DNA from 3 places in the Neobacillus niacini genome. Region 1 is predicted to be linked to each of the others. Evidence: predicted binding sites of a transcription regulator. Region 1 holds the regulator's gene; each other region holds the start of a gene.
The links. Region 1 encodes Rex, which represses fermentation and respiration genes when NADH is low (regulators of the CRP and FNR family bind a similar motif). Its sites were predicted from a motif close to TTGTGAAATATTTCACAA; they were not measured.
Positions count from the first base shown of each region.

Region 2: a site for Rex is predicted at 1,009-1,026, ahead of ACN6MT_RS16345 (DUF438 domain-containing protein). Genes of this name have one in related genera too.
Region 3: a site for Rex is predicted at 2,993-3,010, ahead of ACN6MT_RS25870 (hemerythrin domain-containing protein). Genes of this name have one in related genera too.

Region 1 covers NZ_CP183883.1:582,599-590,138, reverse strand. Annotated here, with positions in the region: gene ACN6MT_RS02595 (ABC-F family ATP-binding cassette domain-containing protein) at 1-1,643, opposite strand, end outside; gene moaC (cyclic pyranopterin monophosphate synthase MoaC) at 1,830-2,327, shown strand; gene ACN6MT_RS02585 (redox-sensing transcriptional repressor Rex) at 2,359-3,012, shown strand; gene ACN6MT_RS02580 (YdiK family protein) at 3,059-3,259, opposite strand; gene ACN6MT_RS02575 (CPBP family intramembrane glutamic endopeptidase) at 3,256-3,978, opposite strand; gene groES (co-chaperone GroES) at 4,261-4,548, shown strand; gene groL (chaperonin GroEL) at 4,602-6,233, shown strand; gene ACN6MT_RS02560 (BCCT family transporter) at 6,666-7,540, shown strand, end outside.
Region 2 covers NZ_CP183883.1:3,307,535-3,312,034, forward strand. Annotated here, with positions in the region: gene ACN6MT_RS16340 (ring-cleaving dioxygenase) at 1-846, opposite strand, end outside; gene ACN6MT_RS16345 (DUF438 domain-containing protein) at 1,151-2,371, shown strand; rRNA gene ACN6MT_RS16350 (16S ribosomal RNA) at 2,728-4,326, shown strand.
Region 3 covers NZ_CP183883.1:5,280,748-5,285,247, forward strand. Annotated here, with positions in the region: gene ACN6MT_RS25860 (phosphotransferase enzyme family protein) at 8-997, opposite strand; gene ACN6MT_RS25865 (MFS transporter) at 1,147-2,385, shown strand; gene ACN6MT_RS25870 (hemerythrin domain-containing protein) at 2,412-2,933, opposite strand; gene ACN6MT_RS25875 (hypothetical protein) at 3,140-3,487, shown strand; gene ACN6MT_RS25880 (ferredoxin family protein) at 3,614-3,898, opposite strand; gene ACN6MT_RS25885 (FAD-dependent oxidoreductase) at 3,898-4,500, opposite strand, start outside.

The DNA of each region.
Region 1 (7,540 bases):
ACGCTTGCGCTCTCTAAAGCCTTGAGCTCCTCCTCCTCAAGCTTTTTCTCCAAATAATAGTCATAGTCACCTAGATACTCTGTGCTGCTATCCTTACTAAGCTCCAGGACCTTGGTGGCTATTCTATTGATAAAGTATCGATCGTGTGATACAAAAATAATGGTACCAGGGTAGTCGACTAGTGCATTTTCAAGTACCTCTTTACTGTCTAGGTCCAGATGGTTCGTAGGCTCGTCCAATATTAAAACGTTTGCCTTCTCAAGCATTAATTTGGCTAGTGCCAATCTTGCTTTTTCACCGCCGCTTAATGTTGACACTATTTTTAATACATCGTCACCTGAAAACAGGAAGTTACCTAAGACTGTCCGTATTTCTTTTTCATTTTTTAACGCCCATTCATCCCAAAGTTCATTCAGAACCCGCTTATTAGAGGTCAATTCTGCCTGTTCCTGGTCATAGTATCCTATTGCTAGATTTGCACCATATTGAATGGTACCAGCAAGTGCAGGCAGTTTTTTGATGATGGTTTTTAAAAGCGTAGACTTCCCGATACCGTTAGGACCAACTAAGGCAATACTTTCACCACGATAGGCCCGCAATGAAATATTCTCAGATACTTTTTGTCCATCATAACCAACTGCTAAGGAGTCCACACTAAGTACATCATTTCCAGTTTGTTTCTCAATTTCAAAGGAGAAGGTAGCAGACTTCTCATCACCTAAAGGACGGTCCATCAAATCCATTTTCTCCAGTTTTTTACGCCGGCTTTGAGCTCGTTTCGTCGTAGACGCGCGGGCAAGGTTACGCTGGATAAAGTCTTGAAGATTAGCGACCTCCTGCTGCTGCTTCTCATAAAGCTTCAAATCGCGTTCATAATTCGCCGCTTTTTGATCAAGATAGGCGCTGTAGTTACCGATAAATTTTTGAATTTGCTTACGTGAGACTTCATAAACCTGTGTCACAACTTTATCAAGAAAATAGCGGTCGTGTGAAACGATCAATATCGCCCCGTCATAGCCTTGTAAATACTGTTCGAGCCAGGAAAGAGTATCAATATCAAGATGGTTGGTAGGCTCGTCCAGGATTAAAATATCTGGCTTGGTTAAAAGGAGTTTCCCTAAGGCAAGGCGCGTTTTCTGCCCGCCGCTTAAAGAAGAGATCATTACAGTATTATCGTGAAAATTTAATCCGTGCAGGATAGAACGAATATCTGCTTCATACTGATAACCGCCTTGTTCTTTAAATTTCACTTGTAGTTGATCGTATTCATTTAGGATTCTCTCGTATTTGCTTGTGTCCGCTATTGCAGCAGGATCTGACATTTGAACCTCGAGTTGTCGAAGTGACGCTTCCATAGCTCTTAGTGATTCGAATACGGTCAGCATTTCATCCCAAATCGATAAATTTGATTCTAGTCCAGTATTCTGGGCCAAATAGCCAATGCTTACCCCTTTTGGCTTAATAATTTCGCCGCCATCATGTGACAAATGCCCAGCAATAATTTTTAATAATGTCGATTTCCCTGCACCGTTACGCCCGACAAGTGCAACACGGTCCCGAGTTTGTAATTCTAATTTTATATTCGATAAAATAAGGTCTGCACCATAGTATTTTGCTAGTTGATTAACTTGTAATAATATCATTTTTTTCACCTCTATTACTAAAACAAGTGTACCTTATTCCACCAATGTCGGCAATAAAGTGGGATGTCATTGGAGAAAATAAGAAGGAATACTTAAAGAAAAAAATGTAAATTCGTCATCATTCGCTCAAAGTTTCACAGACAAAATGTTAAAAATATAGTATGATTTTGTGGGAGGATACTGTTTATGTCTGAATTTACTCATTTTAACGAAGAAGGAAGAGCGAAAATGGTGGACGTTAGCGATAAGCCAGAAACGGCTCGTACGGCACTTGCTCATTCCAGCATTACGGTTAGTAAAGAAATATATGATAAAATAACAAATAATGAAATGAAAAAAGGCGATGTTCTTGCAGTAGCACAAGTTGCTGCGGTAATGGGGGCAAAGAAAACGTGGGATTTAATCCCGATGTGCCATCCTATACCTTTGACGGGAGTTAATATATCATTCTCATGGGAAAAGGAACACGATGCCGCTTATACATTGAATATTTCAGCTGCTGTCAAAACAAAAGGAAATACAGGTGTTGAAATGGAAGCGTTAACAGCTGCTTCCACATGCGCACTTACTGTTTATGATATGTGTAAAGCAGTAGATAAAGGTATGGTTATTGGAAAAACCTATTTGGTTGAAAAAACTGGTGGGAAAAATGGGGATTTCCACCGAACCGAACAAGTTAGATAAATGAACAACTTTTTATGAGGGGTGGGAGAGTATGAGTAACGAAACAATGAAAATACCACAAGCGACAGCGAAACGGCTGCCCTTATATTATCGATTTTTAAAGAATCTTCACTCTTCAGGTAAACAGAGGGTTTCTTCTGCAGAATTAAGTGAGGCAGTGAAGGTGGATTCAGCAACGATTCGCCGGGATTTTTCTTATTTTGGTGCATTAGGGAAAAAGGGATATGGCTACAATGTCAACTACCTATTAACCTTCTTTCGAAAAACACTGGATCAAGATGAATTAACAAAAGTAGCGTTAATTGGGGTAGGTAATCTTGGAACTGCCTTTCTAAATTATAACTTTTTAAAGAATAATAATACAAAGATAGAATGTGCGTTTGATGTGGATCCGAACAAAATGGGAACGACAATCCGGGATGTACCCGTGTACCATATGGATGAGCTTGAGAAGGTATTAAGCAATGATGATATTCATGTTGCAATCCTGACGGTACCTGCTCCAGTCGCTCAGGTGATTACAGATCGACTTGTAAAATCCAATATTAAAGCGATATTAAATTTTACCCCTGCACGTTTAAATGTTCCTTCATCCATAAGGGTCCATCATATCGATTTGGCCGTCGAATTACAATCACTTATCTACTTCCTGAAACACTACCCAACAGAGGAAATAGAAGAATAAAGGAAAAGCCTTTTCACATGAAAAAGTGAAAAGGCTTTTTAAATGATTATTTTTTTATTTTGTCTTTATACCGATTGTAAAAGAAAATCATTCTTAAACCAGATCCGAAATCGAAAGTCGCTAGAATAACGAGCAGATAACTGAAGAACCCCCATCCGTTTAGGGTGACATCTTCAATTGCAAAATAAGTAAATAAACAGCCGAGCACGATATAAATAATCCCGGAAAACAAGGGTGAACGTCTCATAGAAAGCCTCCGATAAAGTTTTGAATAGCTTCTGCCTCACGAATGATTTCATTAATTTCATCTTTATAAACTGACTGAATAACGACAACTAATGTATTCATCGCAACATGGGCAAAAATCGGTACAAGGATATGTTTTGTTTTTACATAAAGAAATGCAAAAGTGAAGCCCATTGCGGAATAGAGCAGTATATGATGCGGCTCCATGTGGGCTAAGGCAAAAACAACAGAACTGATTAACGCTGAGAAGAAAAAGTTAAGTCGTTTATGGAGAGTACCGAAAATAATTTTTCGAAAAACAATTTCCTCTAATATGGGGCCAATTACCGAACTTACTAAGATGGCCAGCGGAAAGGATTCGATGATGGTAAGAATTTGCTGTGTGTTTTCTGAGCCCATCTCAACCCCGATAAGCCGTTCAATATTTGCAGCGAGAGCTTGTGCGAATAAAGCTAGAAATACCCCAAATACAGCCCAGACGGCGGCAAAGCCAAAGGAACTGCCCCTTTCATTCAATCCTGATTTCTTCATTTCTGTTCTTAAAACGAACAAAATGATGATTAGAGCAAGGGTGAAGCTGAAAATTAACCAGTAGGGAACAACGAGCCCTTGATTCATCCCTAAATAGCCAAATAGGAACATCAGTCCAGGAATTCCTACTAGGCTTGATAACTGCATGGCTATATAGACAATTAAAATAATCCAATATTCCCTTTTCAAATTAATAAATCTCCTTTAGGCAGCTAATGAAAATATTTTACCCTATTCTTCATTCTACTAATAATGGCAGGGTTGTTTCAATTTTAAAGATTCTCTTTAAAAACTATGTATATTCCTGCTTGTAAATCACATACTTGTAAGGTTGCAAAAAATTATAAAAAATTACTGCTTCATACTTGCAAAATTTTTTTCCATTTATTATTATAAGAATTGTGTTAGCACTCATGTTAAGAGAGTGCTAATAAGTCAGAATTACATATCTATTTGAGGAGGTTGTTTGATTTGTTAAGACCACTAGGTGATCGTATTGTCATTGAGCTTGTCGAATCAGAAGAAAAAACTGCAAGCGGTATCGTGTTACCAGACTCAGCTAAGGAAAAGCCTCAAGAAGGAAAAGTTGTTGCCGTAGGTACAGGCCGAGTGCTTGAAAGTGGCGAACGTGTTGCTCTTGAAGTTTCTGTAGGCGATCGTATTATCTTCTCAAAATACTCTGGTACAGAAGTGAAGTTTGAAGGAAACGAATATTTAATTTTACGCGAAAACGATATCCTTGCTGTAGTTGGACAATAAGGATTTTTTAAAAACAATATTGAGTTTAAAAAATACGAGGAGGTTTTTTGAACATGGCTAAAGAAATTAAATTTAGTGAAGAAGCACGCCGCTCAATGCTTCGTGGTGTTGATGCGTTAGCAGATGCAGTAAAAGTTACTCTTGGACCTAAAGGACGTAACGTGGTTCTTGAAAAGAAATTTGGTTCACCACTTATCACAAATGATGGTGTAACAATCGCGAAAGAAATCGAATTAGAAGATGCATTTGAAAACATGGGTGCGAAGCTTGTTGCTGAAGTAGCTAGCAAAACAAACGATGTTGCCGGTGACGGAACAACTACTGCAACGGTTCTTGCTCAAGCAATGATCCGTGAAGGTTTGAAAAACGTAACTGCGGGTGCTAACCCAATGGGTATCCGTAAAGGGATTGAAAAGGCAGTCACTGTAGCAGTTGAAGGCTTAAAGGCTATTTCTAAGCCAATCGAAGGCAAAGAGTCTATCGCACAAGTTGCTGCTATTTCTTCTGATGATAGAGAAGTAGGACAACTAATTGCTGAAGCGATGGAGCGTGTTGGTAACGACGGCGTTATCACAATCGAAGAATCAAAAGGCTTCACAACTGAGTTAGATGTGGTTGAAGGTATGCAATTTGACCGCGGATATACTTCTGCTTACATGGTAACAAACACAGATAAAATGGAAGCTGTATTAGAAAATCCATATATCTTAATCACAGACAAAAAAATCTCAAGCATTCAGGAAATCCTTCCTGTCCTTGAGCAAGTGGTTCAACAAGGCAAACCATTATTGTTAATTGCTGAAGATATCGAAGGTGAAGCACTTTCTACTTTAGTATTGAACAAACTTCGCGGAACATTCAATGCAGTTGCTGTTAAAGCTCCTGGCTTTGGTGACCGTCGTAAGGCAATGCTTGAAGATATCGCTGCATTAACTGGCGGTGAAGTAATCACTGAAGAGCTTGGCCGTGAATTGAAAACTACTACAATCACATCTTTAGGACGCGCTTCTAAGGTTGTTGTAACGAAAGAAAACACAACAATCGTTGAGGGTGCTGGTGCAACTGAAGAGATCCAATCTCGTGTTAACCAAATCCGTGTTCAATTAGAAGAAACTACTTCTGAATTTGACCGTGAAAAATTACAAGAGCGCTTAGCTAAATTAGCTGGCGGTGTAGCAGTTATCAAAGTTGGTGCTGCAACTGAAACTGAATTAAAAGAGCGCAAACTTCGTATCGAAGACGCTTTAAACGCAACTCGTGCTGCGGTTGAAGAAGGTATCGTATCCGGTGGTGGTGTTGCCCTTCTTAACGTATACAACAAGGTTGCTGAAATCCAAGCTGAAGGCGATATCCAAACTGGTGTAAACATCGTTTTACGTGCGATCGAAGAGCCAGTTCGTACAATCGCTCACAACGCTGGTCTTGAAGGATCTGTAATCGTTGACCGCTTAAAGCGCGAAGAAGTTGGAACAGGCTTCAACGCTGCTAGCGGTGAGTGGGTAAACATGATCGAAGCTGGTATCGTTGACCCAACTAAGGTTACTCGTTCTGCACTTCAAAACGCAGCGTCTGTAGCAGCAATGTTCTTAACAACTGAAGCAGTTGTTGCTGACAAGCCAGAACCAGCTGGTCAAGGCGGAATGCCTGACATGGGCGGTATGGGTGGAATGGGCGGCATGATGTAAGGCTTTTGAGCCAAGCATCTGAGAAATAGTTTATTGCTATTTCTCCTTCATTCTGTGAAGTAGTCAGTGAAAAATTTATATCTATATCAAAAACCACTTCCTATTAAATTAGGGAGTGGTTTTTTTCTTTAACATAAAGGATAATTTCATGTTTCTCATGTAAATTAGTAAATTCTTATATATTTATTGGCTGTTATTAAGCAGTAATTTACAGAATTATCTCAAAATATATTAATTATTTATTGACACAATTTTCTGTCCCTTCTATAATCAAAACAACAGGTTCACTACGTGCACTTTAAGTTCATAATGCGAACAGACTGATGGAATAAGGAGGGCTGAGCAAAACCTTATTGGCAAATTAGAAATACTACATCTTAAGAAAAATATTTAGAAATGTAAGCGATATCTCAAGTGAGTGGGGGAAGAATTTTGAATAATATCAGACATGCAGTTTTTTGGCCGCCTTTTCTATTGTTAATCGGGGCATCTATCTTAAGTTTCACGAATAAGGAAAGCTTTATAAGTATGACGACGAATGCAAATAATTGGGTGATTGCAAATTTAGGCTGGTTATTTAGCTTAGGCGGTTTACTTATGGTTGGTGGATGTATTTTTGCTTACTTTTCACCGCTTGGAAATGTTCGAATTGGTGGGGAACATGCGAAACCGATGCTAAAATTCTCGAATTGGTTTGCCATTACCTTAACTACTACCATCGCCACTCTTACCTTTTGGAGTATTGTAGAGCCAATCTACCATTTATCCACACCACCGGAATCGCTTGGCCTTGATCCGAATAGTCCAGGGGCGGCTTTGTTCTCTTTGTCGACCTTGTATTTGCACTGGACGTTCACTCCATATGCAATCTATTGTGTACCTGCTGTTGTCTTTGCGTTTGTCTATTACAATATGAAAAAACCCTATAGCTTAAGCTCCACGCTTTCGCCGCTTTTTGGTAATAAGATTAATAAGAGTACTTCAACAATCATCGATGCGATTTGTTTGTATACATTAGCCCTAGGAATGGCTGCTTCGATGGGTACTAGTATTTTGACTCTTTCTGGAGGAATCGAACACATAACAGGTATTGGTTCTTCACCGGTATTATGGGGAATAGTCGCTGCAGTTGTGACCGTCACCTTCTTAATCTCAGCAGCAACGGGTTTGATGAAAGGTATTCGAATCCTCTCTGATATCAATATGAAAGCTTTTTATGTCATCTTAGCCTTTGTCTTTCTAGTTGGTCCTATTCCTTTCATCTTAAATTCTAGTACAGAAGCGTTTGGTGTGTACCTTACAGAGTT
Region 2 (4,500 bases), 2.7 Mb from region 1:
TCCCATAAATCCAGGACCATCTGTTGCAAATTCAAATAAGATTTGAGGTGCTACTCTAGAGTATAAAGAGCCGAAAAAGTAGCGATCGACAAATCCAGATGTTTGGAATCCGAAGCTGCGCATTTGTTGATCCCATTCTTCTAAAACTGAACGATCTTCAACCCGGAATGCTGCATGGTGAACCGTTCCGAATCCTTGTCGCGCCTGCGGTAGAACCGCATTGTATTCAACTACTACCTGTGCTCCACTCCCACCTTCGCCTACATCGAATAAATGAAAGGCTCCTTCTTGAGCAATCTCTTTAAAAAACAGTACTTTTTCCATCATTTCTTTAAAGTAATCAAAATTAGCAATTCGTACAAAAATTGGACCTAACCCGGTTATCGCATACTCCAAAGGAACTGGACCATTTTGCCAAGGTACGCCTGCCGCAACTCCTTCATTATTTTCATCTGAGATCAATTGGTATTGTTGATCATCAAAATCAACAAAAGAAAGTGTTTTTTTACCAAATTGCACTTTAATTCCAGCATGGGTTATGTTCAATCGGTCAAAACGCTTCACCCAATAATCAATTGCTGCGTCACTAGGCACACGGAAGGATGTTTTTGAGATTTCATTTGTTCCATGAACACCCTTAGGAATTCCAGGAAAATCAAAAAATGTCATATCGGTTCCTGGGCTACCTGTGTCGTCAGCGAAAAATAAGTGATAGGTTTGAATATCATCTTGATTTACTGTTTTCTTAACAAGGCGCATCCCTAATACATAAGTGAAAAATTCATAATTCTTCTCGGCGCTGCTTGTTATCGCAGTTACATGGTGTATCCCTTTTAAGTGGTTCAAGCTTATTCCTCCAAATAGTATCTTTTCGTTTGTTTTTCCTTTTAAAGTCCAATACACTCCAAAGGTAAGGATGATAACTGATATCTTGAAGTTGTTTATCTTTAATTCGAGATAAATATAACATGGATAAATACTACTGTCAATTTCTCTGTTTAAAATTCGTTCTTAAATTTATCACATTTATAAAGTTTATTTCTGTACCAATGATGTTAATCACAAACAGATTTTTTAAAAGGTGTTATTTTATGTATGAGATTCATTATCAATATCATTTAAACAGAGCAACTAGCGAAGGAGAATACTAATGAGTGAAATAATTAATAACCGTGAACAACAAACGACAACTACAAATAAACGACAAGCGATATTAAAACAAATTTTTAAAGATCTCCATGCCGGAAAAAATGTTAAAGAAGTAAAAGCACATTTTGATGCGTTTATCGGAAAAATTACCATAGATGAAATCTCGCAATTACAGCATGATTTTGGAGATCTTTCAGTAGAGGAAATGCACCGGTTACATGCTAAGCATACTGAAATTTTTAAAGGAGCAATCGAAGAGGTAGAAAAAATGAATAAGCCAGAGGAACAACCAGGCCATCCGATACACACCTTTAAATTGGAAAATAATGAATTAGAAAACTTGGTAAATAATCAACTTAAAGTCCATCTGGACCAGTTTGAGTTGGAAGATAGTCAAGAAAACGTACTTTCCCTTTTAGAAGATATCAATTTACTGCTCGATATCGATAAACACTATAGCAGGAAAGAGAATTTAATATTCCCTTATTTAGAAACATACGGCATATATGGTCCAACAAACAATATGTGGCGGATAAATGACTTCATCCGTGATGCTATAAAAGACGCACGGAAAAAATTAGCTTCTTATAATGGGGACAAACATGCCGTAATTGAAGTTATAAATTTTGTCATACAAGAAGTTATTACCATGATCTACAGAGAAGAAAACATTCTTTTCCCGATGGCATTGAACAATTTTACAGAAGATGAATGGGTTAAAATTGCACGGGAAAGTGATGAAATTGGATATTGCCTAATTGCGCCTACAGAGGTTTGGAAGCCTGAAAGACATGCGTTGGATGAGAAAGCCATCTCAGAAGGGTACATTAAGATGGAAACAGGATTATTATCATTAAAGCAACTAGAACTGCTATTAAACCATTTACCGGTAGATATCACGTTCATTGATCAAGATGATGTGGTCCGTTATTTCTCTCATGGAAAAGAAAGAATTTTTGCTCGTACAAAGGCGGTTATAGGTCGGACCGTTCAAAACTGCCATCCACCAAGAAGTGTACATGTAGTGGAGGAACTGTTAGCTGACTTTAAAGCAGGCAGGAAAGATACAGAAGATTTCTGGATTAAGTTCCGTGATAAATATGTATATATTCGCTATTTTGCTGTTAGGGATGAAAATGGCGTATATATAGGTACACTTGAATTTACACAAAATATTAATCCAATCAAAGCGATTGAAGGGGAAAAAAGGATAATGTCATAATGAAAGAGCAAAAAGGGCGCGTGGGATCTCCCCGCGTTCTTTTAAATCTCAAGTCTATGCTTACATTTGCATATATAATATAAATTTAGTGTTTAAAGGTTGACTTGGAAAATATTACTATTGAATCGGATGCGATTGAGGTGTTATTATATAAAAGTTCCCTTCGAGAGCAAGTCAATAATTAGAAAAAAAACGATTAATATTGACTTCCATGAAGTGAATATAGTATTATATTTCATGTTGCTATTAACCTAGCAAATTTGTTCTTTGAAAACTAAACAAACAAGAACGTTAACAAAAAATATTAGTTTCTTCTATTAGAAACTAGCCAACGTAACAAATGAGCTAAATCAACTTTCTTGGAGAGTTTGATCCTGGCTCAGGACGAACGCTGGCGGCGTGCCTAATACATGCAAGTCGAGCGAATCTTGAGGTGCTTGCACCTCTTGGTTAGCGGCGGACGGGTGAGTAACACGTGGGCAACCTGCCTGTAAGACTGGGATAACTTCGGGAAACCGGAGCTAATACCGGATAATCCTTTTCCTCTCATGAGGGAAAGTTGAAAGTCGGTTTACGCTGACACTTACAGATGGGCCCGCGGCGCATTAGTTAGTTGGTGAGGTAACGGCTCACCAAGGCGACGATGCGTAGCCGACCTGAGAGGGTGATCGGCCACACTGGGACTGAGACACGGCCCAGACTCCTACGGGAGGCAGCAGTAGGGAATCTTCCGCAATGGACGAAAGTCTGACGGAGCAACGCCGCGTGAGCGATGAAGGCCTTCGGGTCGTAAAGCTCTGTTGTTAGGGAAGAACAAGTACCGGAGTAACTGCCGGTACCTTGACGGTACCTAACCAGAAAGCCACGGCTAACTACGTGCCAGCAGCCGCGGTAATACGTAGGTGGCAAGCGTTGTCCGGAATTATTGGGCGTAAAGCGCGCGCAGGCGGTCCTTTAAGTCTGATGTGAAAGCCCACGGCTCAACCGTGGAGGGTCATTGGAAACTGGGGGACTTGAGTACAGAAGAGGAAAGCGGAATTCCACGTGTAGCGGTGAAATGCGTAGAGATGTGGAGGAACACCAGTGGCGAAGGCGGCTTTCTGGTCTGTAACTGACGCTGAGGCGCGAAAGCGTGGGGAGCAAACAGGATTAGATACCCTGGTAGTCCACGCCGTAAACGATGAGTGCTAAGTGTTAGAGGGTTTCCGCCCTTTAGTGCTGCAGCTAACGCATTAAGCACTCCGCCTGGGGAGTACGGCCGCAAGGCTGAAACTCAAAGGAATTGACGGGGGCCCGCACAAGCGGTGGAGCATGTGGTTTAATTCGAAGCAACGCGAAGAACCTTACCAGGTCTTGACATCCTCTGACACTCCTAGAGATAGGACGTTCCCCTTCGGGGGACAGAGTGACAGGTGGTGCATGGTTGTCGTCAGCTCGTGTCGTGAGATGTTGGGTTAAGTCCCGCAACGAGCGCAACCCTTGATCTTAGTTGCCAGCATTCAGTTGGGCACTCTAAGGTGACTGCCGGTGACAAACCGGAGGAAGGTGGGGATGACGTCAAATCATCATGCCCCTTATGACCTGGGCTACACACGTGCTACAATGGATGGTACAAAGGGCTGCAAGACCGCGAGGTTTAGCCAATCCCATAAAACCATTCTCAGTTCGGATTGCAGGCTGCAACTCGCCTGCATGAAGCCGGAATCGCTAGTAATCGCGGATCAGCATGCCGCGGTGAATACGTTCCCGGGCCTTGTACACACCGCCCGTCACACCACGAGAGTTTGTAACACCCGAAGTCGGTGGGGTAACCTGGGGCAAAACTTAACCTCTTATTAGAATTATAGGAAGTTAAGTTTTGCCCTAGGGGCCAGCCGCCTAAGGTGGGACAGATGATTGGGGTGAAGTCGTAACAAGGTAGCCGTATCGGAAGGTGCGGCTGGATCACCTCCTTTCTAAGGATAATGCAGTCCTTGTGGACTGATAAAAACGTTGATGGTTACTTGTTTGTTTAGTTTTGAGAGTGCAATCTCTCTATCAAATTCGTTCTTTGAAAACTAGATAATCGTAAGAAGAAGTCAAAGTAAAACCGAGAATCGCCACATTAGTTTTTCTCTCTTATTTATTAA
Region 3 (4,500 bases), 1.3 Mb from region 1:
TGTCAATTTAACCTAGTTTTACAATTGGTTCTTTCTTTATAATTCTTGATTTCAATCCCTCTAACATTTGATTTATTCCATCATCTCTTTCTTCAGGTGAGATTTTTTTATGCAGGACAGAGTAAAGAGTTATATCTCTTAGCATGAAAAATAATGGCAGCTGTTCTTTCCATCCTTCTGGCAATAAGTGGTGCTCCTCATACCCCTTTATAAAATGAAATAGGAAATTGCTCGCAAACTGTTCTCGCACCATTATACTAGCACTATGGTATCCATATAAAACGGAATAATAAAGCGGGATTGCAATATCTGAAGCAAACCAATGATAACTACAATCATCAAAATCAAAAACATAAACCGAATTACCATCATAAAAAAAATTGCCTGAATGAATATCACTATGGATAAGCCCAAAGTTATCCTTGGTTTTTGAAAGAGATTTTATCCTTTTAATGATCCATTTAGTATTCTTAATAACCTCTTTCTCATTTGGCACATAGGTTTCAATATCTAGTAATTCCTCATCCTCCCAAGTAGGGCGAAGCTTTATCTCTTTGCTGGGCTGGTATTCCTTCGTGATAGAATGCATCTGGCCTATCGCTCTGCCCCACGCCTGAAATAACTGATTATTAAATTCTGATGTTTTAATTTTCACAGGGGTGCCAGGTACCTTGGAAAACAAACAGGCATAAAAATACGAACCATCACTAGCTGACAAGACTTCAACTAATTCATTTTTTAATGAGCTGAATGCCTCAGGGCAATTTACTTTTTGTTTATGTAAATAATTCATCCAATCTAACTCAGCAAGCAGTTCATCCTTGTTCCGATGTGAACTATGTGTGATTCTCAAAATCACAGGGGTGTCCCCACGATAAGCCTCGAAAACATAATTCTCAAAATCTCCTAGTTTTTTCACCTCAGGTTGCAAATGAAAGATTTCTAGAAAGTAATTAAGAATAGGTTCGTTAAATAAAATTTCAACTGATTTCTCCATTATAATCCCCTTTATCGTTCATAAATGTCCCTCTCCCTCATTATATTTAATTATTCCGAACTTAGAAACATTCCATTTCTCATTTTTAGAGAAGTTATGTAAGATAGGATTATTAAAAGATTGATAATTTCTTAACAGGGGTGTAGATAATGAGTCAACCAGCTACAGTGTCTGCAAATACAGCAAAATCCTCAGACACGACTATGTTTAATATTCTATTTATTATTGGGATATGCCATTTACTAAATGATGCCATACAAGCTGTTGTTCCTGCGATGTTTCCAATTCTTGAAAAATCAATGGGGTTATCCTTCACACAGCTTGGTATTATTGCCTTTTCCTTAAATATGGTTTCGTCAATCCTCCAGCCCGTTATTGGAGCAGTTACGGATAAAAAACCAATGCCCTTTGCTTTACCAATAGGACTTTCCTTAACTCTTTGCGGAGTTCTTGGATTAGCATTTGCACCTTCATTTGGTTTAATCGTTTTGTCAGTCATTTTCATTGGCTTTGGGTCTGCCGTATTTCATCCGGAAGGCTCTAGGGTAGCTTATATGGCTGCAGGCAGTAGAAGAGGGCTTGCACAATCGATATATCAAGTTGGCGGAAATACGGGGCAGGCATTAGCTCCGCTTATTACCGCGCTAATCCTTGTACCACTAGGACAGAAAGGAGCTTCATGGTTTTCGCTAGTGGCAGCATTGGCAGTATTGTTACTACTCTATATTGCTAATTGGTATAGACAGAGATTAGTTGAAAATCTTTCTTTCATAAAGAAGGAAAATCCAACCGCAGGTAAAAATATTGGTCTAACAAAAAAAGTTAAACAGTCTTTATTTTTAATTCTTTTACTTATATTTGCAAGATCATGGTATATATCAGGGATGACTAATTTTTACGCTTTCTTTGCCATTGAAAAATACTCCCTCACAATTAAGGAATCACAGCTTTTCCTCTTTGCCTTTTTAATTGCCGGAGCATTTGGTACGTTTTTTGGCGGTCCGCTGGCTGACCGGTTCGGGAAGAAAAAATTAATATCTGTTTCGTTGTTACTGACTATACCATTTTCCATACTTATTCCTTTTGTACCATCTTTTATTGCATTTATCTTTCTAACTCTCACCGGATTTATTTTAATGACCAATTTTTCAGTTACTGTCGTTTTTGCACAAGAGCTAGTACCAGGGAAAATCGGAACAATGTCTGGGTTAACAGTGGGACTCGCCTTTGGTATGGGGGCTATCGGTTCAGTAGGACTGGGATATATAGCAGATTTATTTAGTATGTCAGTCATGGTTTCTTCGATTGGATTTCTGCCATTGCTGGGATTATTGGCTTTCCTCCTTCCAAGTGATCAAATGGTCCGAGAATGGAATCAAGAGGAATAGAAAAGGATGGGCTCTAGTACCCATCCTTAATTTATCTCCTGTATTCTGCAGCTTAACTCTTCTTTTTCATCTTCTGAAAGCATCCGTTCTGCCATAGGGAAAAGGACATTTTCTTCTTTTGCAAAATGCTCGGTTAAGATAAAGTACGCATTCTTTACTAAGTCACTTAAGTTTTTCTTTTCTAGGTCTGTTTTACTGCTGCCGGCTTTCTCCAGGAATTCGTGAATTTTTGCCTTAGCCTGATCATGTTCATATTCCATAACTGCAATAGGTCCAGATGTTGTGCCTATATATACACCCATCATTGGAAATAGAACCCCTTCTTCTCGTTCTGAATGCGGATCAAGCGCTGCCTTAAATTCATGAACCTTGATAATCAATTCTTCAAATATATTTTCAATACCAGAATCTTCTTGGATTTGCTTAGTTAAATTAAATAATCCCTCTAATTGTGCTAATAACGGAGGATGCTCTGACTTCAATTGACGAAGCCCTTTACTAAGTTCTACCGGGGAAGTTCCTCCAAAACTACTCATACAGCCGCTCATCTACAAACACCTCTTTTTAAAAATCTTATCTTTAGTATAAGAGTTGGTTTCAATAATTGTTGTGACACCCATCACATGATGACAAAGAATTAAAGTACTAATAATGGCAATCACTAAAGTTTTCGAAAAATTTTAACATTTTTGATCAAAAAATCTTAAAAACTATCATATAATATAGTTAGAACCTAAAAGGGAGGGCTAAAATCTTGAAAACCCCTAATTATCATGACTTTTATCAAAAGGCATTAATTCCAATTGGTTTTAACGACCTGCTGGCACTTAAAGAATTGAGTTCTTATGAAAATGATTCACCTTTCACCCACTGGCTCATTGCAGTTGAAGGAGAACAGCTCTCGCAGCCAAGGATTTTCTATCATTGGAAAGTATGTATCTATCCTTCAAATTGTGACGGTGATTTGAATTGGAAAAAACCATTCTATTGTTCTCGAACTATGATATCGATGGACAGTGCTCACGAGCTTGCCTGTTCTCTAGTTTCTGCGAGTAAACAAGATCAACTTTCCATTTTAAACCTACAAGAGAAAATCAGTTAGACCACAAAAAATATCCCCCTTCTGCTTCACCTTCTTTTTAACCTCACTTGTGAAAAAAACCACATATAGTGTTAATAAATAATTAAAAAAGTGCTGCCGGCTTTCGCAAGCAACACTTCAACTTTATTATGCTAATCTAAATACGATTCCATGTCCGCCTTTTGGATATTCCCATTTAATATTTTGGTACGGGCAGCCGATCCGGCAGCTGCCGCATTCGTGGCACCCTTCATATCCAACCTGCATCCGTAATCCTTCCCATTTATATACCTCAGCCGGGCAGAAGATGGTGCAAATTTTATCAGGGCATTTTGTCATACAAATATCATTGTCCATAACAGTAAGATGGGATTTCGTATCAGCTTTAAAACGAAGAAGGTACTGTTTTTCTTCGATATTCTTAGTTGACATTATTTCACCGCCTTCCAAGCACGATAGATATCTTGTATTACTTTAATCGTTCCTCTTTCCGCTGTTACACTCTTCATGATTTCTTTTTGTTTATCACGTTTTGGAGTTCCATCCACCGTAAAGAATTTACTCATTGCTTTGTTCATCATCGGTACATATTCTTTAAAGTATTGTGGATTATTCTCAAAGGTATGTGTGGCATCCTTATATTTCTCTAAATCTTTGATTATGAAACTATCATAAAGCTTCTGACGATAGATATTTAAAGTGGACTCAGAAAAGTCCCCACGGTGATGCGCCTCAATAACAGATTCAGCAGCCAATAAACCAGAATGCATTGCCATGTTCGAACCTTCACGATGGATTGCGTTAACAAGCTGTGCAGCGTCTCCAACCACCACTACACCGTTTCCAGCTACTTTGGGCACCGAACGGTAGCCTCCCTCTGGAATGAGGTGAGCAAGGTACTCTGCTGATTCTCCACCAGCTAGCATTGGTTTAACCATTGGATGTGTTTTTAAATAGTCTAGAAGGTCATATGGCTTCATCTTTGATTTGATCATACTTGAAAGAGTGGTACCTACTCCAATGTTCAAACTATC